One region of the Flavobacterium sp. KS-LB2 genome, then DNA from elsewhere that is predicted to be linked to it. Evidence: riboswitches for the same ligand, from Rfam matches in the RefSeq annotation. Region 1 holds a riboswitch; the other holds the start of a gene.
What was found. Region 1 has a riboswitch for S-adenosylmethionine ahead of V5J73_RS12790 (homocysteine S-methyltransferase family protein). Riboswitches for the same ligand answer to the same signal wherever they lie in the genome.
Positions count from the first base shown of each region.

Region 1 (15,483 bases):
GATGCACAACCTTTGGAACAAATTTCGAAGAAAAACGTAATCAATTATTTTAAGGAGAATAACGGAACAATCGTGAATATTATTACAGGTTTCATCGGTTCTAATAATAATAATGACACGACCACTTTAGGAAGAAACGGCAGTAATTACACCGCTTCGTTGATAGCGAATTACTTAAATGCGGACGAATTACAGAATTACACACACGTAGACGGAATTTATACCGCTAATCCGGACTTAGTGCTTGATGCAAAAAAAATCGATCATTTGTCGTTTAACGAAGCCAATGAAATAGCCAATTTTGGTGCGACGATTCTTCATGCCAAAACGATTATCCCTTTATTGGAAAAAAACATTCCTCTTCGTATTTTGAATACTTTCAACCACGAAAATAAAGGAACATTAATTACTTCTAATTCTAATAAAGAAGGTATTAAAACACTTTCGGTACTTGAAAATGTGTCTTTAGTGAATCTGGAAGGAAGAGGATTATTAGGAAAAACTGGCGTTGATGCCCGTATTTTCAGAGTGATGGGTGACAATGATATTAGTGTGAGTATTATTTCTCAAGGTTCTTCAGAAAGAGGAATTGGTTTGGTTGTAGCTGCTGACAAAGCGACAAAAGCCATGATTGAATTAGAGAAAGAATTCGAAAATGATTTCTATTCTAAAGATGTGAATAAAATCACGGTGACCGATGATGTTTCGGTGATTTCTATCATTGGACAGGATTTGAGTACGTTTCACAAGCCTTATACGGCGTTGATAAAAAATAAAATTGTCCCGATTCTTTTCAATAATACGGTTACGGGTAAAAATGTGAGTTTGGTGGTTAAAAAATCGCAACTGAACAAAGCCTTAAACGTGATTCACGGAGAGATTTTTGGAGTTTCAAAGAAAATTAATATCGCTATTTTCGGACATGGTTTAGTAGGGGGAACGTTGATTAACCAAATATTGGAATCAGCAGCAACCATCGAAAAAAGAAAAGACATCAAACTGAATGTTTTTGCGATTGCCAATTCCAGTAATGTACTTTTAAATAAAAATGGGGTTACTCCAAATTGGAAAAATGAAATTCAAAACAATGGATTCTCTTATACTATTAATGACGTAATTGCATACGCAACCGAGCATCATCTTGAGAATTTAATTGCAATTGACAACACGGCAAGTGCCACGTTTGTCGAAAATTACATTCCACTTGCAGAAAGCAGTTTTGATTTGATTTCATCTAATAAAGTAGCGAATACATTAAGTTATAGTTTTTATAAAAAATTACGAAAAGTGCTAGCAGATAATCAAAAGAGTTATCTTTATGAAACGAATGTTGGAGCGGGATTACCATTGATTGATACGATTAAATTATTGCATCTTTCTGGAGAAAATATTACTAAGATTAAGGGTGTTTTCTCTGGGACATTGAGTTATTTGTTCAATAATTTTTCTGCAAAAGACGCTCCGTTCAGCGAAATATTAAAAGAAGCGATTCAAAACGGATATACTGAGCCGGATCCAAGAGAGGACTTGTGCGGGAATGATGTAGGTAGAAAATTATTGATTTTGGCCAGGGAATTGGACTTGCAAAATGAGTTTGAAGAAATTGATATTCAGAATTTAATTCCCGAACATTTACGTGAAGGTGATGTTTCTGATTTCTTGAATAAATTGACGGAGTTTGATCCAATTTATGCTAAAATAAAAGCAGAACAAAAACCTAATCACGTGTTGCGATACATAGGCGAATTGTCAGGCGATTTGCAAAATGACAAAGGAAATCTGGAAGTGAAATTAGTTTCGGTACCATCAGATACGGCTTTGGGCGGACTGAAAGGTTCTGATTCTTTCTTTGAAATTTATACAGAATCGTACGGAGACCGACCAATTGTGATTCAAGGTGCAGGCGCAGGCTCAGCAGTAACTGCGAGAGGAGTTTTTGGCGATATTTTGAGATTATCGGATAAAGGGTAATGATTTAAGATTGGGGATTTTTGAATTTAGATTTCAGATTGAATAAAAGAATTAAAGCAAATAATAATGAAAATAACATTAAATAGAGTAAACGATAATTTCCATTTCGAATTAAAAAACGAAAGAGGACATATTGTAAATGTAGATAGCCGTCCAGAATTTGGTGGAGATGATCAAGGACCAAGTCCGATGGAATTGGTATTGATGGGTGTTGCGGGTTGCAGCGCCATCGATATGATTTCAATTTTGAAAAAACAACGTCAGGAAATCACCTCTTTCAAAGCTGAGGTAGAAGGAGAACGTGTACAAGTTGGAGAAGCGAAACCATTCAAGGATATCCACATTGTGTTTTATTTGGAAGGACCAATAAACGAAGAAAAAGCAGCCAGAGCCGCACAACTTTCTTTCGAAAAATATTGTTCGGTTTCTAAAACATTAGAGCCAACCGCAACGATACATTACAAAGTAGTTTTGAATAATAAATCATTGTAGTTTAAATATAAGAGGTTGGATTTTCACGATTCCAACAACTTTAAACTTTAAACTTTAAACTAGAAAATAAAATGAACGAACAAGAATTTGGTTTTGAAACCCAAGCCATACGCAACCAACTAGAAAGAACACAATTTTTAGAGCATTCAGTGCCTTTGTACTTAACTTCCAGTTTTGTATTTGAGGATGCCGAAGACATGCGTGCTTCTTTTGCCGAAGAAAAAGACAGGAATATTTACAGCCGTTATAGCAATCCAAACACCAACGAATTTGTTGATAAAGTTTGTGCTATGGAAGGTGCTGCAGCTGGTTTTGCCTTTGCATCCGGAATGGCTGCGGTGTATTCAACCTTGGCAGCTTTATTGAAATCTGGAGATCATATTGTTTCGTCCAGTAGTGTTTTTGGAGCGACACATTCGTTATTCATTAATTATTTTCCAAAATGGAATATTGAAACCTCCTATTTTGATATAAATAAGCCGGAAACAATTGAAAGTTTTATTACACCAAATACAAAGATTCTTTTTGCTGAATCGCCTACCAATCCTGCTGTTGATATTATCGATTTGGAACTTTTAGGAGCAATTGCTAAAAAGCACAATTTAATTTTGGTAATAGACAACTGTTTTGCAACGCCTTACTTGCAACAACCTATAAAATGGGGTGCACATCTAGTGGTACATTCTGCTACAAAGCTAATGGATGGCCAAGGGAGGGTTTTGGGAGGAATAACAGTTGGTGATGCAGATTTGATTCAGAAAATCTATTTGTTTTCCCGACTTACAGGACCTTCTTTATCGCCTTTTAACGCTTGGGTATTGTCTAAGAGTTTAGAAACATTAGCGATTCGTTTGGACAGACATTGCGAAAATGCCTTGAAAGTAGCAGAATTTTTAGAAAACCATCCTCAGGTGAATAAAGTCAAATATCCGTTTTTGAAATCGCATCCGCAATACGAAATTGCTCAAAAGCAGATGAAACTAGGCGGAAACATTGTAGCTTTTGAAATCAAAGGCGGAATTGAAGCGGGAAGAGCTTTTTTAGACAAAATAAAATTATGTTCTTTATCACCAAATTTGGGCGACACCAGAACAATTGTTACGCATCCGGCATCAACAACACATAGTAAGTTATCAGTTGACGAACGTTTGGCAGTCAGTATTACTGATGGTTTAGTTCGTGTTTCTGTTGGATTGGAAACTGTAAAAGATGTAATTGCTGATTTGGAGCAGGCTTTGTCTTAATGATTTTTGATTTGGGATTAACGATTTTAGATTGTAGATTTGATATCAGTAAAAAGAAAATCAAACATCAATTATGCTGTCTAAAAAAACAAAATACGGAATAAAAGCACTTACTTTCTTGGCGCGCCAAAAAGACAATTCTCCTGTTCAAATAGCGGAGATAGCCAAGAGCGAGACTATTTCGATCAAGTTTTTAGAAAGTATTTTATTATTGCTGCGCCATTCCGGTTTTTTGGGTGCCAAAAAAGGAAAAGGTGGAGGCTATTATTTGATAAAAGATCCCAAAGACATCAATATGGCTCATGTGTATCGCATTCTTGAAGGGCCAATTGCATTACTTCCTTGTGCCAGCCATAATTTTTACGAGCCTTGTTCGGACTGTTCAGATGAAGCTACTTGCGCGGTTCGGAAACTGATGATTGAGGTGCGCGATAATACACTTAAAATCTTAGAAAGTAACACCTTGGCTGACATTGCCTTTTAAAGAATATATCACAAAATAAATTTTGTAGTTAACTTAAATTATTTACTTTTGCATAATAATCTACTATTCCGATAGGGCAATAGATTTAAATGTTAGAAACAGTTGAATAAAAAAAGCATGAACCAAGAATTGAAAGCTATTACCATCAATGCAAAATCGGAAACGACTTTTAAAGAACGCTTGTGGGTTATTATTCCGGTTGTCTTATTGGTAGGTTTAATTTCTACATTAGTTTACAATCATCATGCAGAATTTTCTTGGGATGGTTTTATAGCGGGATTTAATCAGGAATTTTTAATCTTTTTCTGTATCGGTGTTTTTGCACAATTAGTAGATGGAACTTTAGGAATGGGTTATGGAGCAACTTCTACTTCATTTTTATTAGCGTATGGAATTCCGCCGGCAATAAGTAGTACAGGAGTTCACGTGGCTGAAATGTTTACAACAGGAGCTTCGGCGATTTCTCATCATCGTTTTGGGAATATCAATAAAAAACTAGTGAGACATTTGTTAATTCCCGGTGTTTTAGGGTCTATTGCAGGTGCTTATTTATTGTCGGATGTAATTGATGGGGATGCGATAAAGCCTTTTATTGCGGTATACATGATAGGGCTGGCCATTATAATCATCAGAAAAGCAATGCAGAAAAACATCATTAAAAAGAAAACCAAGCGACTGAATATTTTAGCTTCTTTTGGAGGTTTTATGGATGCTGTTGGGGGTGGTGGCTGGGGGCCAATTGTGACTTCGACTTTATTAGGTCGAGGTAGAAATCCACGATATACTATTGGTTCTGTAAATGCAGCCGAGTTTGCAGTAGCTTTTGCCAGTGGTGTAACATTTATGCTTTTTGGAGGAATACAAGGATGGCAAGTTATTATAGGGTTGATTTTAGGTGGTGTGATTGCTGCTCCAATTGCCGCAATTTTAGTCAATAAAATAAAGAGAAAGCCTATGATGATTTTGGTAGGCGTTTTAATTATTGTTTTGAGTTTAAAAACACTGTCTAAATTATTATAAAAGAGAAACGAAATTATGAGCATAGCAATAACCAATACTTTATTAGATAAAACAAAGGATTTTTCAATTGAAGAGACTTTGGCTTTTTTGGCTAATGAATTTAGAGACAAAGTAGTTTTCTCGACTTCTTTTGGACAGGAAGACCAAGTAATTACGGCTTTAATTGGAAAAAATAATTTACCTATTACCATTTTTACTTTGGATACCGGAAGGTTATTTCAAGAGACTTACGATGTTTTTCATAAGACCTTGAAAAAGTATCAAATAGATATTAAAACTTATTTTCCGGAAACAAGTGCGGTTGAAGAGTTATTAAATCAAAAAGGCCCAAATAGCTTTTATGAATCAGTAGAGAATAGAAAAGAATGTTGTTTCATTCGAAAAGTAGCGCCTTTGACTAAAGCTTTAAAAGGAAATTCAATTTGGATTACCGGTTTGAGAGCTGAGCAATCAGAAAATAGAAATGATTTAGACCTTTTTGAATACGATGAAAAATTCGATATTATAAAATTCAATCCGTTGTTAAAATGGACATTAGAAGAGGTTCAGAAATATTTAGACGATAACAATGTGCCACAAAATGCCTTACACAAACAAGGTTTCGTCAGTATAGGTTGCGCACCTTGTACCAGAGCAATTGTCCCTGGAGAAGATATCAGAGCAGGAAGATGGTCATGGGAATCCAGTCATAAAGAATGTGGTTTGCACCAGAAATAGAAAACAGAGGTTAGAATAAAGAGAAAAGAAAAAATAATAATAGTTAAGAGATTTTAGATGAGGTTCCAACAACCTTAAACTTTAAACTTTTAAACTTTTAAACTAATAATAATGAGTTCAATATTAAAAACAAACGCTTTAGAAAGCGAAGCTATATACATTTTTAGAGAAGTTATATCTCAATTTGACAAGCCGGTTTTACTTTTCTCTGGTGGAAAAGATTCAATTACATTGGTGCGTTTAGCACAAAAAGCATTTTTTCCTGCAAAAATTCCTTTTCCGTTGTTGCATGTAGACACGGGACATAACTTTCCTGAAACTATTGCTTTCAGAGATAAATTGGTTGCTGAATTAGGATTGGAACTAATCGTTCGTAATGTTCAGGATGCTATTGACGAAGGTAAAGTGGTGGAAGAATCTGGAAAATATTCCAGCAGAAACAGTTTGCAAACGACGACACTTTTGGATGCAATCGAAGAATTCAAATTTGATGCTTGTATAGGTGGTGCGCGTCGTGATGAAGAAAAAGCAAGAGCTAAAGAACGTATTTTCTCTGTTCGTGATGATTTTGGTCAATGGGATGAGAAAAACCAACGTCCGGAATTGTTTGATATTTTGAACGGAAAAATTGAAAATGGTCAAAACGTTCGTGTTTTTCCAATTTCGAACTGGACTGAGCTTGATGTTTGGAGTTATATTGAGCAAGAGCAAATCGAAATTCCATCGATTTACTTTTCACACAAACGTAAAGTATTCTTGAGAGACGGTATGATTTGGTCACATTCTCCATTTGTGTACCAAGAAGAAGATGAAGAGATTGAAGAAAGAATTGTTCGTTTTAGAACTGTTGGAGATATGAGTTGTACTGCAGCTGTTGATTCTTACGCAGCAACCATTCAAGAAGTAGTAGGCGAAATAAGATCTTCGACTATTTCAGAAAGAGGAGCCAGAATTGATGACAAACGTTCTGAAGCTGCGATGGAAAAAAGAAAACAACAAGGGTATTTTTAGAAAATAATTATAAGTTATGAATTATGAATTGTTCCGAGACATTTAAAATTTAAAATTCAACATTTAAAATAAAAAAATCAAATTTAGAAGTTACATAAGGTGTTTAAGAAACCTTAAACTTTTAAACTTCAAACAAAAAACAAGGAATGGAAGTTTTAAAAATAGCAACAGCAGGAAGTGTAGATGACGGAAAGAGTACCTTAATCGGGAGATTATTATACGATACAAAATCATTGACTACAGATAAGATTGAAGCAATAGAAAAAAGCAGCAAGCAAAAAGGATACGATTATTTAGATTTTTCATTGGCTACCGATGGTTTGGTTGCTGAGAGAGAACAAGGAATCACGATTGATGTGGCGCATATTTATTTTTCGACAGCCAAGAAAAGTTACATTATTGCCGATACTCCGGGTCACGTAGAATATACTCGTAACATGGTTACAGGAGCTTCGACTTCGCAAGTTTCTATCATTTTGATCGATGCTCGTAAAGGCGTTATTGAGCAAACGTACAGACACTTTTTCATCAATAATTTATTGAGAGTAAAAGAAGTGATTGTTGCGGTAAACAAAATGGATTTGGTTGATTATTCGGAAGAAGTATACAATAAAATCAAAGCTGATTTTCAAGCGCTGAACAGCAAAAGTTCATTCAAAGAGCAAAATGTAAGTTACATTCCGTTGAGTGCTATCAATGGAGGAAATGTTGCTGATAAATCAGAGAATATGCCGTGGTACACTGGACAAACGGTTTTGGAACATTTAGAAGCTTTAGAGCCGGAAGATGTTTTTGAAACAGGAAAAGCTCGTTTCCCCGTTCAAACAGTTATTCGACCAAAAACGGAAGAGTATCACGACTTCAGAGGATATGCCGGAAAATTATACGGGAACAATATTAAAGTGGGTGATGCGGTAACGGTACTTCCTTCATTGACGGAATCTAAAGTGACCAATATTCACTTTTTCGATCAGCAATTTGATGAAGCGACAGCAGGTTCTTCTATTACTTTGGAACTGGAAAATGATATCAATGTGACAAGAGGCGACATGATTGTAAAATCGGATGAGCTTCCTAAAATCGAAAAAGACATCAATACAACGATTTGCTGGATGGACAGCAAAAAGTTAGTTCCAGGTGCTAAATATTTGGTACAACACAATACAAACAGAGTTTTGGCAAAAATAGAAAGCGTGAAAAACGTTATCGCTACAGATTATTCTGGAGTTACACCAGCGACTCAATTGGCTATAAATGAAATAGGCGAAGTAAATATTAAATTAAGCAAAGCTTTGTATTTTGATGCCTATAATGACAACAAATCAAACGGCGCTTTTATATTAATTGATGCTGCAACCAACACAACTGCTGGAGTTGGATTTATAAACTAAATCTAACTTTTGCCAAAAACAACACACAGATGGAAAGTTTTAGAACCGAAATAGAAAACCCGATTGTCCAAAAAGACATTATCGATTTAGAAAGAAAAATTGCTTTATTCCGTGACGGGAAAATTGATGATGAGCGTTTCCGGAGCCTTCGTTTGGCGAGAGGAGTTTACGGTCAACGTCAGGAAGGCGTACAAATGATTCGTATCAAATTGCCTTTTGGTAAAGTGACCAGCGAACAATTGTTGCGAATTACTAAAGTTTCTGATGAATATTCAACCGGACGTTTGCACATTACAACGCGCCAGGATATCCAAATTCACTATGTAAGTTTGGACAGAACGCCACAACTTTGGGCTGAATTAGAAAAAGATGATGTTACACTTCGTGAAGCTTGTGGAAACACCGTGAGAAATATTACGGCCAGTGAAACAGCAGGAATTGATACTGAAGAACTTTTTGATGTGTCGCCTTATGCGCATGCTATGTTTCAGTTTTTCTTAAGAAATCCGGTTTGTCAGGAAATGGGACGTAAATTCAAAATTTCATTTTCTTCTTCGGATAAAGATACGGCCTTGAGTTATTTACACGATTTAGGATTTATTCCAAGAATTGAAAATGGCGAAAGAGGATTTAAAGTAATGTTAGGTGGAGGATTAGGTTCACAGCCACACCACGCCGAATTGCTTTCCGAATTTATTCCGGTAAACCAAATTATTCCAACGACCGAAGGTGTTTTGAGAATTTTTGATCGCTATGGCGAAAGAGCGAAACGTTTGAAAGCCCGTATGAAATTCTTAATCAAAGATATTGGTAGAGATGAATTTTTAAAATTGGTTGATGAAGAGAAAAAAGCCTTGTCTTACCAAACAGTTGAAATCGATACAACTGCTTTTGATGCTGAAATAACTGCTCCTTTACTGGAAGTTCCAAAAGTAGAAATCGAAGATACTCCTGCTTTCGAAGCTTGGAAAAAATCAAATGTAATTGCGCAAAAACAAGCGGGTTATGTAGCGATTGGAATCAAAGTTTTATTAGGTGATTTTTATACAGATAAAGCGAGAGCTTTGGCTGAATTAATCAAAAATTATGCGGCGAATGAATTGCGTTTTACATTGAGACAAGACATTTTAATTCGTCACGTAAAAGAAGAAAATTTACCTTTTTTCTACCAAGAATTAGCCAAATTAGATTTTGTAGCTTTGGGTTACAATACCATTTCTGACATTACTGCTTGTCCGGGAACAGATACGTGTAATTTAGGAATTGCAAGCAGCACCGGAATCGCAGTAGAACTGGAAAGAGTTTTAGAAACTGAATATCCACAATACAGCAACAATCAAGAAATCACGATTAAAATCAGTGGTTGTATGAATGCTTGTGGACAACACAATATGGCCGAAATTGGTTTTCAGGGAATGTCTATCAATTCTGGAAAATTAGTAGCGCCAGCATTACAAGTATTATTAGGCGGAGGAAATTTAGGAAACGGATCAGGAAGATTTTCGGATAAAGTTATCAAAATTCCAAGTAGAAGGGGACCTGATGCATTGCGTTTCATCTTAAATGATTTTGAAGCGAACGGAAACGGACAATCATTCTTGAATTATTATGATGCCAAAGGGGAAAAATATTTCTACGAATTTTTGAAACCATTAGCCGATTTGACTAATCTTACCGAAGCTGATTTTGTAGATTGGGGAAATGCTGATAATTACGTGAAAGCAGTGGGAGTTGGTGAATGCGCTGGTGTTGTAATTGATTTAGTTGCTACTTTATTATTAGAAGCCAAAGATAAATTGACTTTTGCGCAAGAAGCTTTCGAAGAAGGAAAATGGTCTGATGCTATTTATCACGCTTATGCTGGATTTGTGAATGGTGCCAAAGCATTACTATTGGCTGAAAATCAAAAAACAAATCATCAAGCTGGAATCATTGATTTATTCGATACTGTTTTTGTGGAAACAAATAAAATTCCATTACAATCAACTTTGAAAGCTTTAGTATTTCAAATTAGAGAGAATGAACCGTCTCAAGCGTTTGCTACAAAATACATTCAAGAAGCCATTGTGTTTTTTAAGACCTTAGAAACATTTAGAGCCAAAGACCTTCAAGATGAAAAATAAAATAGAACCTCAAGTTACTTTAGTAGGTGCTGGCCCAGGTGATCCGGATTTACTGACCATCAAAGGTGCAAAAGCATTGGCGGAAGCTAATGTAGTTTTGTATGACGCCTTGGCAAATGAAGAACTATTGTCTTATGCTCCTAAGAAAGCTTTGAGAATATTTGTTGGTAAAAGAAAAGGCTGTCATGAATATACGCAAGACCAAATCAATCAATTGATTGTTGATAATGCGTTGACTTATGGAAATGTGGTGCGACTAAAAGGTGGTGATCCATTTATTTTTGGTCGTGGAAGTGAAGAAATAGAATTCGTAGAAAGCTTTGGAATTCCTACATTTGTAGTGCCGGGAATTTCATCCTCTATTGCAGTTCCTGCGTCGCAAGGAATTTCGTTGACAAAAAGAGGAGTTTCGGAGAGTTTTTGGGTGATTACCGGTACAACTTCGGCACGGAAATTATCTGCGGATGTGGCTTTAGCAGCTCAATCAACAGCAACGGTTGTAATTTTGATGGGAATGAGTAAACTGGATCAAATTGTGGCTTTATTCCAAAAAGAATCTAAAGGAGAAATGCCCGTTGCGATTATTCAAAACGGAACAACTCCAGAGGAAAAAGTAGGAATTGGAACAATTGATACCATCCAAAGAGTTGTGGCTGACAATAATTTAAGTTCTCCAGCGATAATCGTTATTGGAGAAGTGGTAGGAGACAGTAAAAAAAGTGTAGGTTTTTATAAAGAATTGAGATCGAACCACAATAAGGTGCTGGTATATGGAAAGGAATGAATTGTACCCAATATTTTTAAAATTACACAACCTTAATGTGCTTATAGTAGGTGGTGGAAATGTGGGGTTGGAAAAGTTATCTTTTCTGTTGAAATCCAGTCCAAATGCAAATGTTGAGGTAGTTGCACCGCGATTTTTACCTGAATTAGAACTATTGGCTTCAAGCTATTTGTCAGTAAAACTGACGTATAAAAAGTTCAATCGATGGATGCTTCGCAAACGCCACATGGTTATTGCTTGTACGGATGATTTGAAAGTGAATAAAAGGATTTATGATTTATCCAGAAAAAGATATTTGATTTGCAATATTGCTGATACACCGCTATTATGTGATTATTATTTGGGCGGAATTGTGACCAAAGGAAATGTAAAAATCGCCATTTCAACCAACGGAAAATCACCAACAACTGCCAAAAGATTACGGGAGTTTTTTGAAGAAATAATTCCGGACGATATTAATAAAATGGTCGAAAACCTAAATGAATATCGTAAAACGCTGAAAGGGAATTTCGAAGAAAAAGTTCAAAAAATGAACGAAATCACCGAGTCGTTGAAGAATAAAGAACCAAGAGAATAGCATAAAGAACAAAGAATTCTACTGATATTTATCATTTAAAGTAATAAAAATCAATCGTTCATTTGCAATTAAATAGTTTAGCACAATTACATTACATAAAGAATAAAAAAATGATTAAAACAGACATACTTATAATAGGAGCCGGACCTACGGGTTTATTTGCAGTTTTTGAAGCAGGATTGTTAAAATTAAAATGTCATATTCTGGATGCTTTGCCACAAGCGGGTGGACAATTATCTGAATTATATCCTAAAAAACCAATTTACGATATTCCAGGTTTCCCGGAAGTTTTAGCCGGAGATTTGGTTGATAATCTAATGGAACAAATCAAGCAGTTCGAACCAGGTTTTACCCTTGGTGAACGTGCTGAAACAATTGAAAAACAAGAAGACGGAACTTTTATAGTAACTTCTAATAAAGGAAAAAAATTCCATGCGCCTGTAGTCGCTATTGCGGGTGGATTAGGAAGTTTTGAGCCAAGAAAACCATTAATCGAAGACATCGAATTTTACGAGGATAAAGGAATCAAATACTTTATCAAAAACCCGGAAAAATTCAGAGACAAAAGAGTAGTAATTGCCGGAGGAGGAGATTCTGCTTTAGACTGGAGTATTTTCTTGTCGAATGTAGCTTCTGAGGTGACTTTGATTCACCGTCGAAACGAATTTAGAGGTGCTTTAGATTCTGTAGAAAAAGTACAGGAATTAAAGAATTCAGGTAAAATCAAAATGATTACTCCAGGAGAAGTAATTGGGTTGAACGGTGCAGAGCATTTAGAATCTGTTGTTGTCGATGAGGATGGCGCACACCGCACAATTCCTACAGATTACTTCATTCCGCTTTTTGGTTTAACACCAAAATTAGGACCTATTGGTAACTGGGGATTAGACATTGAAAAGAATGCTATAAAAGTAAATAATGCTTTGGATTATCAAACGAATATTCCAGGGATCTTCGCCATTGGTGACGTAAATACCTATCCTGGAAAATTAAAATTGATCCTTTGTGGTTTCCACGAAGCAACGATAATGTGTCAGGCAGCCTATCAAATCATCAATCCAGGTAAAAAATATGTATTGAAATATACTACAGTTTCTGGTGTTGACGGATTTGACGGGACTCGTAAAGAGGCTCCAAAAGCCGTGGTGAAAGCCATAGTTTAACAACTTAATATAAACTAGTTAAAAAATATAGCGCTAATACTTGCAAGTATTAGCGCTATGTCTTTACTTTGCACTGTTCATATATTTATTGAAAGTTATCACGAAAGGCGGAGGGAAAGACCCAATGAAACCTTAGCAACCCTTTATCTTTAAAGAAGGTGCTACATTCTACTTTGTACTGAACAGTTTCAGTATCTAAGATAGATAACACACGAATACGCACTAGTATTTCTCAAACCTTTTCTTGACAACATATCGATATTTAGCCACTGAATTTATTTCAGTATTAGGAGCGAATTATCAGGCTTTTTTGCTGATAATCTTCCCGCTGTACACTTTATCTTTTATGCCGAACCCCGGCACAAAAGGATGCCGTTTCCATCGGGGCTAAAGAGTTAATATTGTGAACTTTTGTAATCATTAATCAAAAGAACGAATCTCAATACGTATCGAGATTTGCAAGAAATAAACACTTATGTCAAACATTCAAAAGGCTATAAAAGAAAGGATTCTTGTTTTAGATGGAGCCATGGGAACCATGTTACAACGCTACAATTTTTCCGAAGAAGATTTTCGAGGCGAACGTTTCAAAGATTTCCCACATTCCTTAAAAGGGAACAACGATTTATTGTCACTCACGCAACCACAAGCAATACGAGCAGTTCACGCAGCTTATTTTGAAGCTGGAGCGGATATCGTTGAAACCAATACTTTTTCTGGAACTACCATCGGAATGGCCGATTACCATCTTGAAGATTTGGTGTATGAACTCAACTATGAATCGGCACGAATCGCCCGTGAAGTAGCCGATGAATTTACAGCTAAAAATCCAGACAAACCTCGTTTTGTAGCCGGTTCAATAGGACCAACAAACAGAACGGCGAGCATGTCACCAGATGTAAATGATCCGGGTTATAGAGCCGTGACGTTTGATGATTTGCGTATTGCTTATAAACAACAAGTAGAAGCCTTAATTGACGGAGGAAGTGATTTACTTCTAGTAGAAACTATTTTCGACACGTTAAACGCAAAAGCAGCACTTTTCGCCATTGAAGAAGTCAAAGACGAACGCAATATCGATATTCCAATCATGGTTTCCGGAACCATTACGGATGCATCAGGAAGAACACTTTCAGGACAAACCGTAGAAGCTTTTTTGATTTCGGTTTCACACATTCCATTGTTGAGCGTAGGTTTCAATTGTGCTTTGGGAGCTGATTTGTTGAAGCCCTATTTGCAAACGTTGTCGCAAAATACTTCATTCAATGTATCAGCGCATCCTAATGCAGGATTGCCAAACGCTTTTGGAGAGTATGATGAAACACCAGAACAGATGCAAGCCTTCATCAAAGAATATCTGGACGATAATTTAGTAAACATCATAGGCGGTTGTTGCGGAACAACGCCAGAACACATCAAGTTGATTGCTGATATCGCAAAGGAGTATAAACCTAGAGTATCAACAGCAACAATGTAAGTAAGAATGCCCGCGTGAGGGATAGCAGTGAAAAGCCCACAGCCTGACGAAGGAAGAGCGAGGACTTGCAGCGAATAGCCCGACCCTTTTGGGTCACGCCAAAAATATTAATAAGATATACGAAACCTACACGTTTGCTGAAATCGTGAAGGATCAAACAAAATAAAAAATGGCACAAGCAGAAACTAGAAGAAACCTTGTTTTATCGGGATTAGAGCCTTTAATCATTACGCCGGAAAGCGTTTTTGTGAATATTGGTGAACGTACGAATGTTACAGGTTCTAGAAAATTTCTTCGATTAATCAAGGAAGAAAAATACGAAGAAGCACTTAGCATTGCAAAAGAACAAGTAGAAGGTGGCGCACAAATCATCGATATTAATATGGATGAAGGAATGCTGGATGGCGAATATGCCATGACAAAATTCCTAAATTTAATCGCTGCTGAACCTGATATTTCCAGAGTGCCAATCATGATTGACAGCTCGAAATGGGATATTATCGAAGCTGGATTAAAAGTGGTGCAAGGAAAGAGTGTGGTAAATTCGATTTCGTTGAAAGAAGGGGAAGAACAATTCATCCATCACGCTAAATTGATTAAGCGCTACGGAGCTGCGGCAATTATTATGGCTTTTGATGAGGTAGGTCAAGCGGATAATTACGAACGCAGAATAGAAATTTGCCAACGTTCGTATGATATTTTGGTAAACAAAGTTGGTTTTCCTCCGCAAGATATTATTTTCGATTTGAATATTTTTCCTGTTGCAACAGGAATGGAAGAACACCGATTGAACGCATTGGATTTCTTCAGAGGAACCAAATGGGTAAGAGAAAATCTTCCTCATGCGCATATTAGTGGTGGTGTGAGTAATGTTTCGTTTTCGTTTAGAGGAAATGACACGGTTAGGGAAGCGATGCACTCGGTTTTTTTGTACCATGCAATTCAACATGGTATGACTATGGGAATTGTAAATCCAGAAATGCTTACTATTTACGATGACATTCCAAAAGACTTGTTAGAACATGTTGA
Region 1 covers NZ_CP145904.1:2,980,360-2,995,842, reverse strand. The annotation lists gene thrA (bifunctional aspartate kinase/homoserine dehydrogenase I) at 1-1,971, shown strand, start outside; gene V5J73_RS12845 (OsmC family protein) at 2,038-2,463, shown strand; gene V5J73_RS12840 (trans-sulfuration enzyme family protein) at 2,535-3,707, shown strand; gene V5J73_RS12835 (RrF2 family transcriptional regulator) at 3,781-4,191, shown strand; gene V5J73_RS12830 (sulfite exporter TauE/SafE family protein) at 4,309-5,211, shown strand; gene V5J73_RS12825 (phosphoadenylyl-sulfate reductase) at 5,227-5,928, shown strand; gene cysD (sulfate adenylyltransferase subunit CysD) at 6,040-6,939, shown strand; gene V5J73_RS12815 (sulfate adenylyltransferase subunit 1) at 7,086-8,330, shown strand; gene V5J73_RS12810 (HEPN domain-containing protein) at 8,360-10,453, shown strand; gene cobA (uroporphyrinogen-III C-methyltransferase) at 10,443-11,237, shown strand; gene V5J73_RS12800 (precorrin-2 dehydrogenase/sirohydrochlorin ferrochelatase family protein) at 11,224-11,814, shown strand; gene V5J73_RS12795 (NAD(P)/FAD-dependent oxidoreductase) at 11,925-12,977, shown strand; SAM riboswitch class I at 13,070-13,188, shown strand; gene V5J73_RS12790 (homocysteine S-methyltransferase family protein) at 13,453-14,454, shown strand; gene metH (methionine synthase) at 14,624-15,483, shown strand, end outside.

Region 2 (15,483 bases), 1.2 Mb from region 1:
AGCAATCGGCGGAGAAACAAAAATTGTGGTACAAAACAATAGCAAGACAACAAAAATAAGTTGCTGCAAAGGGGCATTTACTTTAAAAAAAATAAAAGATTCTTTTTGTATGACTTTTTGATGCGTTTCCAATGTAAAGTTGTTGAATTAGTACAGTACAAAGGTCAGCTGATAAATCTATTTATGCCAATCGCAAATTATAATCTGCTATAACTTTAAATTATAATGATTAGAAATATTCTGGATAAACAAATCCGATAAAGAATCAGTTTTTCCTTGTAACGTAATGACGTAAAAGAAACGTTCAATAACTAAGTCTTTAATATCTAATATAGCCAATTCATTGTTTTGAAGTTCTTTTTTTATCGCATGAATGGATATAAAAGCCACGCAGTCAGAGTTTATCAAATAGGATTTTATGCTTTCAGTACTTCCTAATTGCATTTCAATTTGTAGTTCTGATAGTTTAATTTCAAATGGTTTTAATGCATGTTCAATAACTTCAAGTGTTCCAGAACCCTGTTCCCTCATTAAAAAATGCATGTTTTTAAGATCTTCCTGAGTCACTTCATCAAAACTTACTAACGGATTGGAACTCTTACAAACTAGAACCAATTCATCTTTTAAAAACTCGGTATATTTAATGGATTTATTTTTTGATTGCCCTTCAACAATTCCTATTTCAATTTCCTGGTTTAGTAAAGCATTTTCTATTTGCTCGGTGTTTCCATTGAGTAAACTCACTTTTACATCTTGTAATTTTTGATGGAAACGAGCTAAAAGTGGCGGAATTATATACTGAGAAATCGTTGTACTGGCGCCTAATCGCAACAAACCAGAACGTTGATTAATAAGCGTGCTCATATCAAAATCAATTTCTCTATATAGTTCGAAAATATTTTTGGTGTGTTTTAATAATACTTCACCGGCAGTTGTCAATGCGATTTTAGAACCATTCCTGTCAAACAATTTGATTTTATATTGCTCTTCTAACTCTTGAATATGTTTGGAAATCGCAGGTTGCGTAATGAATAATTCGGTTGCTGCTTTTGTAAAACTCAAACGATTTGCAACGGTATAAAATACTTTCAGTCTAAAATCCATGTTATTTAATTGTATTAGAGTAATCCGTTGTATTTTCGAACAAACCATTCCGTTGCCAACAAAAATGAAATTAAAACCAATAACCAAATCCAATCTATCAAAGGAGTTTTAGTAACAATGTTCTTCTCTATCGCTTTGTATTCGTCATTTTCCAAAAGCGTTTTAATCAACACATCAACTTGGTCCGAAAAAAAAGCTTTTCCTTGTGTTTGTGTGGCTAATTGCGTCAATTTTTCGACATCTGGATTTACAAATTGCTTTTCGATATCAAAATCAAGAATTTCAAAACTACTGGAATAAGTCGTTTTAGAATTTAATTCTTTTACTGTAAACGCATAAGAACCCGCTTTCAATCCGTCAAGATTGACTTTATAGGAATTATTTCCTTTTAGTAAATCGTAATTTTTAGTTTGCTTCGTTTTAGTATTGGTCACCGCAATTGTCAAACGGGCTTTTTCATCAAACTCATAATTTTTATTAAAAAATTGAGCGGTTATTTCAATGGCTTCACCTGAATTATAAAAACTTTCATGTTCCACCACCAGTGATTTTTTAGAATTATTAGAAGCCAGAAATTGAATAATCTTATCGATGAAAACATCATATTTTTCAAAAGATTGATTGTTGACATGGGTTTGCAAACGCCATTTCCAACTGTTTTCTCCTAAAAGATAAGCGGCTCGTTTCCCCTGATTTTCGGCAAAAGCCAACAAAGGTGAATTGGTATTTATAGCTCTGATTTTGGACGATAGCAAAACAGACACCGCACCTTTTGCAGTTACGGTTCCAAAAGCATTTTGCAAAGGCGGTAAATTTTCAAAGCCGATATTGTCAGCTGCAAATAAATTAAACTGCTCATTAAAAACCGACAAATAATCTTCTTTTTGTCCGCTCATTTTAAAGTTCAAATTATCCTGCTGCTGATTCAGAAAATTAAAATCGGTGTTGTTTCCTGTTATGATAAACGTATTGATTCCGGCAGCTCTATTACTCTCAAAAATAGTTTTAAACTCGGTTGTTGGTTGGTATAAAATCAAAACATTATAATCTTGCAATGATTTGATTTCATTTGGTTTAACGATCGTTACTTTACGCTGTACATTCGATTCAACTGCTCTTTTCATTGCGCCTAAATCAGGATGACTTATAGCTGAAATAATAGCAATATTTGTTTTTTGGTCAATGACTTCAACCGCAAAATTCTTAGTGTTATTATACGTGTTTTTTTCTTTTTCTTTTGATGATATTGTAGCTTTAAAAACCTGTAATCCTATTTTATCAGCCGGTAAAAGTATGTTTACAGTTGCTGTTTTCTTAAATGGAGAAAAAGTAATTGATTGTTTACTGAATACCGAATTACCTTGCGAAATAACAAAATCAGCTGTTACACTTTTAGTTCCTGAATACTTTAAAAAAGCTTCGACAGGAAATTTATTCTTATGAAAAGCATATTTATTAACATTCAGTTGATTGATTTTGAAATCTAAAAAAGTCGTTGTATCGCCTACAATCACAGGATATACTTTATTTACAGCATCAAAACTGTAGACATAATCATTACCCGAAGTTTGATTTCCATCTGTAATCAAAACCGTTGGATATGTTCTGTTTTTATAAATGCTTTTTAGATTTTTGGCAACAACATCTATATTAGTTTGAGTTCCTTTAAAATCAAAAGCTTCTGTAAGTTCAAAGTCATCGGAAAACTGATACGATTGCACATCAAATTTCTCTTGTAAATCAGAGTTAGATTGTATTTTTTTATACAATTCTAATGCTTTTTCATTGGCATTCAAAAAAGAAATAGAACTCGAATTATCAACAACAATGGGCAAAGGCGTTTTTACCGTTTCAAGCGTATTTTTAGTTACTATTGGATTAATCAACAACAATAAAAGTCCAAAAATGGATAAGAAACGCAAAAAAGCCAAAAACCAACCGACTTTCGATTTGTTTTTGGCTTTGTAGATATATTGAAAATACGACAAACCACCAGCTATTAGTAATGAAAGAAGTAATAATAGTAGCGTATTTGTTGTCATTTATTCTTTATTAAATGATTGAAGGATTTAATGATTAAAAAAATAATTATTTAGTTCAGAAATCTTTAAATCTTTGAATTTTACAATCTTTTAATTGAATTTTAAGTAAGCATTCCTCCACAAACATTCATAACCTGTCCGGTTACATACGCGCTCATGTCCGAGGCAAAGAAAAGACATGCATTGGCAACATCTTCAGTCGTTCCGCCGCGTTTCAACGGAATTCCGTCTCTCCATCCTTTTACAACATCTTCGTTTAATTTAGCCGTCATTTCCGTTTCTATAAATCCTGGAGCAATTACATTACAACGAATGTTACGAGATCCTAATTCCAATGCTACTGATTTAGAAAAACCAATAACTCCCGCTTTAGAAGCAGCATAATTCGTTTGTCCAGCATTTCCTTTTACTCCCACAACAGAACTCATATTGATAATTGAACCAGAACGTTGCTTCAAAAACGTACGTTGAATGGCTTTAGTCATATTAAAAACCGACTTTAAGTTAACATCAATTACTTGATCAAAATCACCTTCTGACATACGCATCAAAAGGTTGTCTTTGGTAATTCCGGCGTTATTGATTAAAATGTCAACCGTTCCAAATTCAGCCAAAACCGCATCTACAAGAGTTTGCGCTTCATTAAAATCCGCAGCATTCGATTGGTACCCTTTGGCTTTAATTCCAAGAGCATTCAATTCATTTTCAAGAGCCAAAGCAGATTCTACTGATGAACTATATGTAAAGGCTACATTTGCACCATGTTTTGCAAAAACTTCAGCAATTCCTTTTCCAATTCCTCGACTCGCACCAGTAATTATGGCAACTTTTCCTTCTAGTAATTTCATATTCAAAAATTAGTTTAAATTTTATTTGGAGCTATTCCTGCTATCCGCTTCAATCTTTTATGAACGCTATCGCTTACATAAAAGGATTTTCACTACTATCAGGGCTATCTTACACTCGTCAAATATATAATAATTCCCTTTTTAAAAAAAATTCAAAAGCAATAACAGTCAAAATTCAACTCTTAAATTTTAAAGAAACGCTTTGTCCATTTATCCCAAAACGAACTGTAAATAGCTACTAATGTAAAAACTAGTAGAAATAGATGATACCATGCATTACTAATTAAGTCAAAGAAATCTAATTTCCCATTAGCGTAGCTCAATATAAGCAATACTTGAGCACCATAAGGTAAAATCCCTTGAATTATACACGAGAAAATATCCAGAATTGCAGCCGTTTTTTTAGGATTTAATTCGTACTCATCGTTAATTTCTTTAGCAATTGGCCCTGTAATTACAATAGAAACCGTATTATTCGCTATCGCTAAATTAGCAAAACCTACTATAGCGCCAATTCCCGCTTGAGCTGATTTTTTACTTTTAATTCTTTTTTTAATCTGAACTAATAAATACGTTATTCCGCCCGCTTTATCTACCATGGCAGCTAAACCTCCGGTAAGCATAGACAACAAGAAAATATCAGTCATACTAGTAAAGCCTTCATATATCTTTTGCGTAAACTCCATTAGCGTAAATGAACCACTAAAATATCCAATAATACCTGCTAATAAAGTACCAATAAGCAATGTTGAAAATACATTAACACCCACAACCGCTAATACGATTACTAAAATGTAAGGTACAATTGCTATCCATGAAAAATCATTTTTTGCAATGGCAACAGTCACAATATCAGAGTTTAAACCAAGATAAAAGAAAACCAAAATAGTAAAAACTGCAGCAGGGAAGGCAATGAACAAGTTAATTTTGAACTTGTCTTTTAGATCACACCCTAATGATTGCGTTGCTGCAATAGTAGTATCAGAAATCATGGAAAGATTGTCACCAAGCATAGAACCACCTAATAAAGCGCCAGATATAAGCGGTAATGAAGCACCACTTTTATCAGCTAAAGCGACAGCTATTGGACCAATCGCTACAATTGCACCTACTGAAGTTCCTGTAGCAGTTGATAAAAAAGAGGCAATCAAGAAAATACCTAACGGAAAGTAAGCAACGTCAATCGTATTTATCCCAAGGTTCACCACAGCGTCAACTCCGCCCATCGCTTTACTTACCACTGCGAACGCTCCCGCTAGCAAGTAAATTAAACACATGGTCATGATTTTACTTTCGCCACAACCTGCGATTAACGTTTCAACTTTATCCTCAGTTGAGGATTTGAATAATAAAAAAGCGGCGATTATACCAACTAAAACAGCTACTGGAGATGGGAAAGCATAAAAATCATTCAAAATAATTCCCGCTCCCAAAAAAGTAAAAATAAAAACAAATAAAGGAATCAAGGCAAAGGCATTTCCTTTTTCTTTAGAAAATAAAGTCATAAAAATAATTTTAAATTAAAAATTATGACGAAAAACGAAGCTAAATATGGGAATGTAAACAACATTTTTTCCAAAGGATTTGGCTTATCGTTTTAGCACCTTGCTTGTTGTTGCAGGTTGCTATCCTATTGAAGGATTCGTGATAACGGGTGCAAAAGTAATTAATTATTTATGAAATATTTTGAATTTCACTCAAAAAAATAATAAAACAAAAAAAGCGCCACATAAAAATGTAGCGCTTAAATATAAAATTCTGAAAAACAGTCGTTAACTTTTAGAAAGCTACATTCCATTTTGGTAATCTTCCATTTTCGTCAAGGAAGTTTTGTAAAACTTGTCCTTCTACAAATGTAGGAATCACTTTTGTCTTATCATTGAATGTCTCATACCAAACTACCTCTAGTGTGCTGATATCTTCAATTTTCATTTGTGCAGGCCAAGAATATTTTCTTCCAGTTTTTGCAAATTGGTGGCCTTCTACAATTTTATCTTTAAGTCCACCATTTTTAATTTTCAAAGTTCCGTTATTTTGAACAGTTCCAGTAGAACCAACCATAATTAACTCTTTTTCATCTCCTACTGAATACACTAAAAATACTCCAGATCCTTCTGATGCATTGCAAACTTCTGCTAAACTATCTTCTGTAGTAAATGAAAACTGATTGCTAACTTTGAATTTTTTTAACTCTTTGTACATATTATTTTATTTTTATTTGAACTGGCTTCGACAAAAAAATACCCCACAAAATCGTGAGGCCCATTAGAAAACCATTCGTTTATGTTTGTTCTTATTACAATTGAATCTGTAAAAACAGAAATATTTAATAAAGTGCAAAGATATTTCTTTAATTCAATTAATAATAAAAAAGCCCCACAAATTGTGAGGCTTCTAGAAATATTTAATAAGAGTTTAGATTAACCTAAAACTTCTTTTACTTTTTTACCAATTTCAGCTGGAGAATCTACTACGTGAATTCCACATTCTCTCATGATTTGTTTTTTAGCTTCAGCAGTATCATCAGATCCACCAACGATTGCACCAGCATGTCCCATTGTACGTCCTGCTGGAGCGGTAACTCCTGCGATGAAACCTACAACTGGTTTACGGTTACCATCAGCTTTGATCCAATGAGCAGCATCAGCTTCTAATTGTCCACCAATTTCACCTATCATTACGATACATTCTGTTTCTGGGTCATTCATCAATAATTCAACCGCTTCTTTTGTAGTAGTTCCAATGATTGGGTCTCCACCAATACCAATTGCAGTAGTGATTCCTAATCCTTGTTTTACAACTTGGTCAGCAGCTTCATACGTTAATGTTCCAGATTTAGAAACAATACCAACAGTTCCTTTCTTAAAAACAAATCCTGGCATAATACCAACTTTAGCTTCACCCGGAGTAATAATTCCAGGGCAGTTTGGACCTATTAATCTTGCATTTCTTTCTTTAACATAACTATTTGCTTTTATCATGTCAGCAACAGGAATTCCTTCAGTAATTGCAATAATTACTTTGATTCCAGCATCAGCAGCTTCCATAATTGCATCTGCAGCAAAAGCCGGCGGTACAAAAATGATAGTTGTATCAGCACCTGCTTGTTCTACAGCATCTTTTACAGTATTGAAAACTGGTCGGTCTAAGTGCGAAGTTCCACCTTTTCCTGGAGTTACACCACCAACAACGTTAGTACCGTACTCAATCATTTGAGAAGCATGGAAAGTTCCTTCGCTTCCTGTAAAACCTTGAACAATTATTTTGGAATCTTTATTAACTAAAACACTCATGATATATTTTTTATGTAGTTTTTAAAATTGTTATGCAAAAGTATAAAATAGTAATCAGTAATCTGTATTCAGTATTCAGTTTTTTGATACTAAATTATGATAATTGACTCATTTGATACCCTCGAAATAGTTTATTATCTTTTATTTGCCAAATAACCATAAAATGGGCCAATAACATTTCTTCTCTGGGGTTCTCAATCGTTTTCACAAAATGTGAATATCGTAGCGAAATAGTATCATTTTCACTTACAATATGACTAATCCTTACCTTTGAACGAACATAGGCTTTACTTAAATCATTGGACAGACTTAATAGAGAATTGTAGTCCAATTGAACCAATCCTTTACTACTATTCCACTCAACGATAACTTCAGGATGCAAAAAATCTTTTAGGACTTCGCTATCTATAAGGGCATCTGATTTGTAAAATTTCTGAACGATTTCTTTAGCAGACATATTACTTTAGTTTATTAAGAATTTCTGGTATCTTCTTGATATTTGCCAGTTGTTTTAATTTCTCTCTTGATTCTTCAATTGGAGTACCAAAATAAGACTTTCCTCCTTCAACGGATTTTGTTACTCCTGTTTGTCCTAGAATAACTGCCTTTGCTCCTATCGTTATACCACTGGTTGTTCCTACTTGTCCCCAAATAGTCACTTCATCTTCAATAATCACACAACCTGCGATTCCGGTTTGTGAAGCAATTAAACATTTTTTTCCAATAACAGTATCGTGACCTACATGTACTTGATTGTCAATTTTTGTGCCTTCGCCAATGGTTGTATCGCCAGTAACGCCTTTATCAATAGTACAAAGCGCTCCTATACCCACATTATCTTTGATAACCACTCTGCCGCCAGAAAGCAACTGATCGTAACCCTCAGTACGTTTTTTATAATAAAACGCATCTGCGCCTAAAATAGTTCCTGCATGAATGATTACATTATCTCCAATTACGGTATAATCATAAATGGAAACATTAGAATGAATCAAACAATTCTTCCCAATAACAACATGATTTCCTACAAAGGTATTGGGCTGTATTACAGTTCCTTCACCTATATAAGCTGAAGTAGCTATTGAAACATTAGAGACTTGAAATGGCTTGAAATAGTTTGTCAATTTATTAAAATCTCTAAAAGGATCTTCAGAAATCAACAACGCTTTTCCATCCGGACAAGCTACATTTTTATTGATTAAAACAATAGTTGCGGCTGAGTTTAATGCTTTTTCATAGTACTTGGGATGGTCAACAAAAACTATATCTCCTGACTCAACAACATGTATTTCATTCATTCCAGTAACTGGAAAATCTGTATCACCAACATACTCACAGCCGATGATATTTGCAATTTCTTGTAAAGTATAAACTTTTTGGAATTTCATTTTTAATAGTTTTTAGTCTCAGTTTTCAGTTTCAGCTTTCAATCTTTAGTGACACAAACTGTCTGTTAAGACTGAAAACTGAAACTCTATAAAAACTATTCTTTAACACGTTCCATGTAAGAACCTGATGCAGTATCGATTTTAATTTTATCTCCTTCATTAATAAACAAAGGAACATTTACAGTTGCACCAGTTTCAACAGTTGCTGATTTGGTTGCATTTGTAGCTGTATTTCCTTTAATTCCTGGTTCAGCATAAGTCACTTCAAGTATAACAGATGCTGGCATATCTACAGAAAGAGGTAAATCAGTTTCTGTATTGATACTTACCATTACATTTTCTCCTTCTTTCAATAAATCTGGTGAGTCTAAAATGTTTTTGTTCAAAGTAATTTGTTCAAAAGTTTCAGTATTCATAAAATGAAATTGATCACCTTCTGGATATAAAAACTGAAATTTATGGTTTTCTACTCTAACTTCATCTATTTTATGTCCAGCTGAAAAGGTATTGTCTAATACTTTCCCATTTGTTAAACTTCTCAATTTAGTTCTTACAAAAGCAGGTCCTTTTCCTGGTTTTACATGAAGAAATTCAATGATTTTGTAAATATCGTTGTTATATTTAATACACAATCCGTTTTTAATATCTGATGTAGATGCCATTTTTTTATTTATTTGTTGATTCGTTTATTTGTTGATTCGTTTATTTTTTCTATCGATTAAACGATGTAGCAAACAAACATAACCTATTTATTTTTAATAATTTCCAGAATAACCTTTCATTACTCCACGTGATGAATTTCGAATAAAATCAATGATTTCATCTCTTTCAGGTGTTGCTTCCATCTCGGCTTCAATAATACCTAAAGCTTGAGTTGTGTTGTAATTTTTTTGATAGAGAATTCTGTAAATATCTTGAATTTCTCTTATTTTTTCAGTTGTAAAACCGCGTCTTCTTAATCCCACGGAATTAATCCCAACATATGATAAAGGTTCTTTTGCTGCTTTCGTAAATGGCGGAACATCTTTCCTTACCAATGATCCACCAGAAATCATCGCGTGATCTCCTATGTGAATAAATTGATGAACTGCTGCCAAGCCACCGATAACTGCAAATTTACCTACAGTAACGTGACCAGCCAAAGCGACTCCGTTTACAATAATTGCATTATCGCCAATGTGGCAATCGTGTGCAATATGTGCAGTTGCCATTACTAAACAATTATTACCTAAAGTAGTTTGCCCAGAGGCTATTGTTCCTCTATTGATAGTTACACATTCTCTAATCGTGCAATTGTCTCCTATTATTGCTAAAGAATCTTCTCCACCAAATTTTAAATCCTGTGGGACCGCCGAAATAACTGCACCTGGGAATATATTACAATTTTTTCCAATTCTTGCGCCCTCCATTATGGTGACATTTGAACCAATCCAAGTTCCATCTCCAATAACTACATTATTGTGAATGGTTGTAAAGGGCTCAATAACAACATTTTTGGCGATTTTGGCACCAGGATGAACATAGGCTAATGGTTGATTCATATTCTTTATTTAATCGTTTAACTGTTTAATCGATTAACCGAATAAACGATTAACCAAATCAACAAAAAAATTATTGTTTTTTTGCAATTTGCGCCATTAATTCTGCTTCAGCAACTAATTTCCCATTTGCGTAAGCATTTGCTTGCATGTGACAAATTCCTCTTCTGATAGGTGTAATTAAATCACACTTAAAAATCAAGGTATCACCCGGTAATACTTTATGTTTGAATTTAACATTATCTATCTTCATAAAATAAGTCAAATAATTTTCAGGATCCGGAACCGTACTTAATACAAGTATCCCTCCTGTTTGAGCCATAGCCTCTACAATTAAAACGCCTGGCATAACTGGAGCTTCAGGAAAATGTCCTACAAAGAAATTCTCATTCATGGTAACATTTTTCATACCCACAACATGAGTTTCAGACATTTCAATAATTCTGTCAATCAATAAAAATGGTGGTCTATGGGGAAGAACAGCCATAATTTTATGAATATCCATTAAAGGTTCTTGGTGTAAATCATAAACAGGAACATAATTTCTTTGTTCTATTTTTATGATTTTAGCCATTTTTTTAGCAAACTGTGTGTTTACAAAATGCCCAGGTTTATTGGCTATTACTTTTCCTTGAATTCGGGTTCCAATTAATGCTAAATCACCTACTACATCCAGTAATTTATGTCTTGCCGCTTCATTTGGGTAATGCAAAGTAAGATTATCTAAAATACCGTTTGGCTTAACTGTAATTTCATCTTTTCCAAAAGCAACTTTTAAATTCTCCATCGTTGCTGCTGAAATTTCTTTATCTACATAAACAATGGCATTATTTAAATCGCCCCCTTTGATTAAACCATTTTCCAATAATGATTCTAATTCATGTAAAAAACTAAAGGTTCTTGACTCTGATATTTCCGTTTTAAAATCTGAAATACTTTTCATCGTAGCATTTTGAGTTCCCAGTATTTTTGTACCAAAATCTACCATTGCTGTAACGGAATATTGCTCGTTTGGCATTACTAATATTTCACTTCCAGATGCTTCATCTATAAAAGAAATAACTTCTTTTACTACATAAATATTTCTTTTAGCATTCTGTTCTTCAATTTCAGCTTTTTCAAGTGCCTCCACAAAATATTTTGAAGAGCCATCCATAATTGGAAGCTCAGAAGCATTTAATTCTATGATTACATTATCTAGATCACAACCAATTAATGCTGCTAAAACATGCTCAGGTGTTTGAATTTTAACTCCCAGTTTCTCTAAATTAGTTCCTCTTTGCGTGTTTACAACATAATTTGCATCCGCTTCAATAATAGGTTGTCCTTCGAGATCTATTCGTACAAAAGTAAAACCATTATTGACTGGAGCAGGTTTAAAAGTCATTTTTACTTCTTTTCCTGTGTGTAATCCAACTCCAGTTAGCGAAATTTCTGTTTTGATGGTCTTCTGTTTAACCATTGTTTCCATTTTTTTGGTTTAATATTTGTTTTTTTAATTCTTCTATTTCTGCAACAATCTTAGGTAAATTCTTGAAATGAACATAGGATTTACTAAAATCATTGTATCCAAATGTAGGGCTTCCTTGCAAGATTTCATCGTCTTTTATATTCCTTCCAACACCCGATTGTGCTTGAATTCGAACATTATTACCAATGTTTAAATGTCCTGAAATTCCAACTTGGCCACCAATCATACCGCTTTTGCCAATTTTTGTGGAGCCAGCAACTCCTGTTTGAGCGGCAATTACTGTATTCTCTCCTATCTCAACATTATGAGCAATTTGAATTTGATTGTCAAGCTTTACTCCTTTTCTAATAATCGTTGAGCCCATTGTAGCTCTATCTATTGTTGTACAAGAACCGATATCAACATTATCTTCTATTATTACATTTCCTATTTGCGGAATTTTAGTATACGTTCCATCTGGATTGGGTGCAAAGCCAAAACCATCAGCACCTATGATTGCGCCAGAATGAATCGTACAATTGTTCCCAATTAAGGTCTCCGAATAAATTTTTGCACCAGCGAATAATATAACATTATCCCCAATTACTACATTATCTCCTACGAAGCAGTTGGGATATATTTTTACATTTTTACCTAAAACTACATTTTGGCCTACATAACTAAAACTACCAAGATATAAATTATCTCCATATTTTGCATTTTCTGACAGGAAAGAAGGCTGTTCTATTCCACTTTTATTCAATTTTACCTGATTATAAAACTCTAATAATTTAGAAAATGCTGCATAAGCATCTTGCACTTTTATTAATGTAGTTGTCAAAGGTGATTCAGCCACAAAAGTCTCATTAACAATTGTTACTGAGGCTTTTGTAGAATATATATAATTAAGATATTTAGGATTTGATAAAAAAGTAAGTGATCCCTCGGTGCCTTCTTCGATTTTTGACAATCTAAAAACTTCCACCATTGGATTCCCTACAACTTCTCCTTCTAATATCCCTGCTATTTGCTCTGCTGTAAATTTCATTGCGACAAAAATATAAAAAAATAGATTTTAAATGACCTTTTTATAGCAGTTGTTTTGGGAAACAGATATAATATTTAGTCACCAATTTAGATAACGATTTTAAATTCAGCTGGTCAGAAGATTCTATAACGTCCTCAATTGTGCTGTCTTTTTTCAAAATTCGTATTGGTTCTGCTTCTTTGCTATATGCTTGATTTTTTATTTTGCCTTTAAATATAAAATAATTGGTTTCAACTAATGAAATATTATTTTCTAATGCAAAACGTTCTTTTAGCGGTTGTAATTCTTCAATCGCTACTTTTTCGCTCGTTAATTTTATTTTTAATAAATCTCGGTTTACTATCATTTTACTCAAAGACGACAATATAAAATCATCCTGTTTTTGCCAAGCTTTTAAAGCTCCAATAATATCAAAATCATCTAATTGAGCAAATAAATCTAAGGTTTCAGCATCAAAAGTATCAATCGTAACTTTTTTTTGTATGAAAAACAATAACGGCTCACTACAAGGAAGCTGTACTCCTTTTAATGTTAATTCTTTGGCTCGTTTTAAGATTTTCATCAAAATTAACTCTGCTACCAAACTTGTTTTGTGCAGATACGCCTGCCAATACATCAAACGTCTGGACATCAAAAACTTTTCGACTGAATAAATTCCTTTTTCTTCAATGACCAAATAATCGTCTACAACATTCATCATTTGGATTAGTCGTTCTGAGTTGACGTTCCCTTCAGCTACTCCCGAGTAAAAACTGTCGCGTTTCAAATAATCCATTCGATCCATATCCAATTGACTCGAAATCAACTGTAGCATAAATTTCCTATTGTATTCGCCTTTAAAAACCTGAATAGCCAAACTTAACTGTCCGTCAAATTCCAGATTCAATTGGTTCATAAATAATAGTGAAATTTCTTCGTGATGTACATCTTCAACAATGCTTTTTTCCATAGCATGTGAAAAAGGCCCATGTCCTATATCGTGCAATAAAATAGCAATATACAGCGCATTTTCTTCTTCGGGAGATATTGAAACTCCTTTGAAACGCAATACATCGACTGCTTTTTGCATCAAATGCATACAGCCTAAAGCATGATGAAAACGGGTATGATTTGCTCCCGGATATACTAGATACGACAATCCCATTTGAGATATTCGACGCAAACGCTGAAAATAAGGATGCTGAACTAAATCGTAGATTAAGGCATTTGGAATGGTAATAAACCCATAAATGGGATCATTAAATATTTTTAGCTTATTGATTTGACTCACTATTAAGTTTGTTTTTAAGGTCAACAAATATAAGTAAATTAGATTTCAAAAACAGAAGCGTTCCTAATTGTGATTTAGAGTAAAAAAAACGGAGCGTTTGAAGCGCTCCGTTGTGTATTTTTTTTATAGTTTTCTAATCCAAATATTTCTAAATTGATTTTTAGAATCATGATCTTGAAGTGAAATAACATCCTCACCATGCGAAGAAGGATAATTATGTAAGCCAATATAAAGCGTTAAGCCGTTTATGGTTGAATTGTTTTGTACTAAAACACCATTTAAAAACACGGTAATTCGCGCTGGGGCATCAATTCTACCATCTGCTTTAAATCGCGGTGCGGTATAAATCACGTCATAAGCATTCCACTCTAATGGTGTTTTCACAGCATTTACTAATGGTGGATGATCTTTATAGATACTTCCTGCTTGTCCGTTAGCATAAGTCCTATTATTGTATGAATCTAAAATTTGAAGTTCGTAGCGATTTTGAAAAAACACGCCGCTATTTCCTCTGGCTTGTCCACCATCAAGTACTTCATCTGGAGCACTCCACTCTAAATGCAACTGACAATCACCAAAAGCCATCTTAGTTTGTATAGCTCCTGAACCTGGAACCACTTCCATATAATCTTTATCTACAATTTTCCAAGCTGCAGGTTTTGTAACGTCTTTTTGACTAACCCATTGCTCTAAGTTTTTACCATCAAATAAAATAATTGCATCAGAAGGTGCATTTCCTAGGATTTTAGCAGGCGTGATTACTTTTACTGCTGGTTCCCAAATTTCTGTCATTTCGGGTTTCATTGGCATAGGCGAAACCTCTGGCGGAGTGTTTACAAATTTGTGTTGTGCCATTGCTATTGTTGCAGAAAACAGGGTAATAGTTAAAAGAGAATTTTTAATTTTTTTAGATTTCATAGTTAAATTCATTTGGTTTAATAAAGTATAATTATTGGTTAATTGTTCTCTTTTCAATATTAAGCATTTTTTTTTCACGAACTAACAATTAATCCAAATATAACGAATTCGTTCATAAACTTTAGATTTTCGTAAAAATTGAAGCAGAAACAGCTTGTTAAAATAATTAACATAAATTTAAGTTCGTTTAGTTCGGTAAATTACGAACTAACTTTATTTTTGCAAAAAAAAAATATGGACTCAATACAAAAAGAGAGAGATGAACTTATTGAGATGTTCGGAATTCATTTTGAATTATTATACAATTTACCGCCATTAGGAGCCAGAATTATTGGATTACTAATAATAGATGGTTGCAAGACTGGATTGACATTTGAAGAGATAGTAGAAAAAATGGGAGCAAGTAAAAGCTCGATTTCTACCAACTTAAATCTACTTCTGAAAATGGAAAAAATACATTATTACACTTTATGCGGTGATCGAAAAAAATATTTTAAGCCTTCGCCATTTAGTGAACGATTAAAAAATTATATCAAAATACTTGATTTTGAAAAAACCATTATAGATAAATTAATTAATTATAG
Region 2 covers NZ_CP145904.1:1,762,512-1,777,994, forward strand. The annotation lists gene V5J73_RS07435 (YeiH family protein) at 1-132, opposite strand, end outside; gene V5J73_RS07440 (LysR substrate-binding domain-containing protein) at 208-1,104, opposite strand; gene V5J73_RS07445 (hypothetical protein) at 1,119-3,146, opposite strand; gene fabG (3-oxoacyl-[acyl-carrier-protein] reductase) at 3,248-3,994, opposite strand; gene V5J73_RS07455 (Na+/H+ antiporter NhaC family protein) at 4,177-5,499, opposite strand; SAM-I-IV-variant riboswitch at 5,554-5,650, opposite strand; gene V5J73_RS07460 (hypothetical protein) at 5,774-6,196, opposite strand; gene sucD (succinate--CoA ligase subunit alpha) at 6,415-7,287, opposite strand; gene V5J73_RS07470 (nuclear transport factor 2 family protein) at 7,382-7,744, opposite strand; gene V5J73_RS07475 (UDP-3-O-(3-hydroxymyristoyl)glucosamine N-acyltransferase) at 7,746-8,675, opposite strand; gene efp (elongation factor P) at 8,771-9,337, opposite strand; gene lpxA (acyl-ACP--UDP-N-acetylglucosamine O-acyltransferase) at 9,431-10,216, opposite strand; gene V5J73_RS07490 (bifunctional UDP-3-O-[3-hydroxymyristoyl] N-acetylglucosamine deacetylase/3-hydroxyacyl-ACP dehydratase) at 10,287-11,675, opposite strand; gene lpxD (UDP-3-O-(3-hydroxymyristoyl)glucosamine N-acyltransferase) at 11,668-12,711, opposite strand; gene V5J73_RS07500 (HD domain-containing protein) at 12,752-13,981, opposite strand; gene V5J73_RS07505 (3-keto-disaccharide hydrolase) at 14,105-14,899, opposite strand; gene V5J73_RS07510 (GbsR/MarR family transcriptional regulator) at 15,134-15,483, shown strand, end outside.
Region 2: it holds a riboswitch for S-adenosylmethionine, as region 1 does, so the genes downstream of both, V5J73_RS07455 (Na+/H+ antiporter NhaC family protein) here and V5J73_RS12790 (homocysteine S-methyltransferase family protein) in region 1, are expected to answer to the same signal.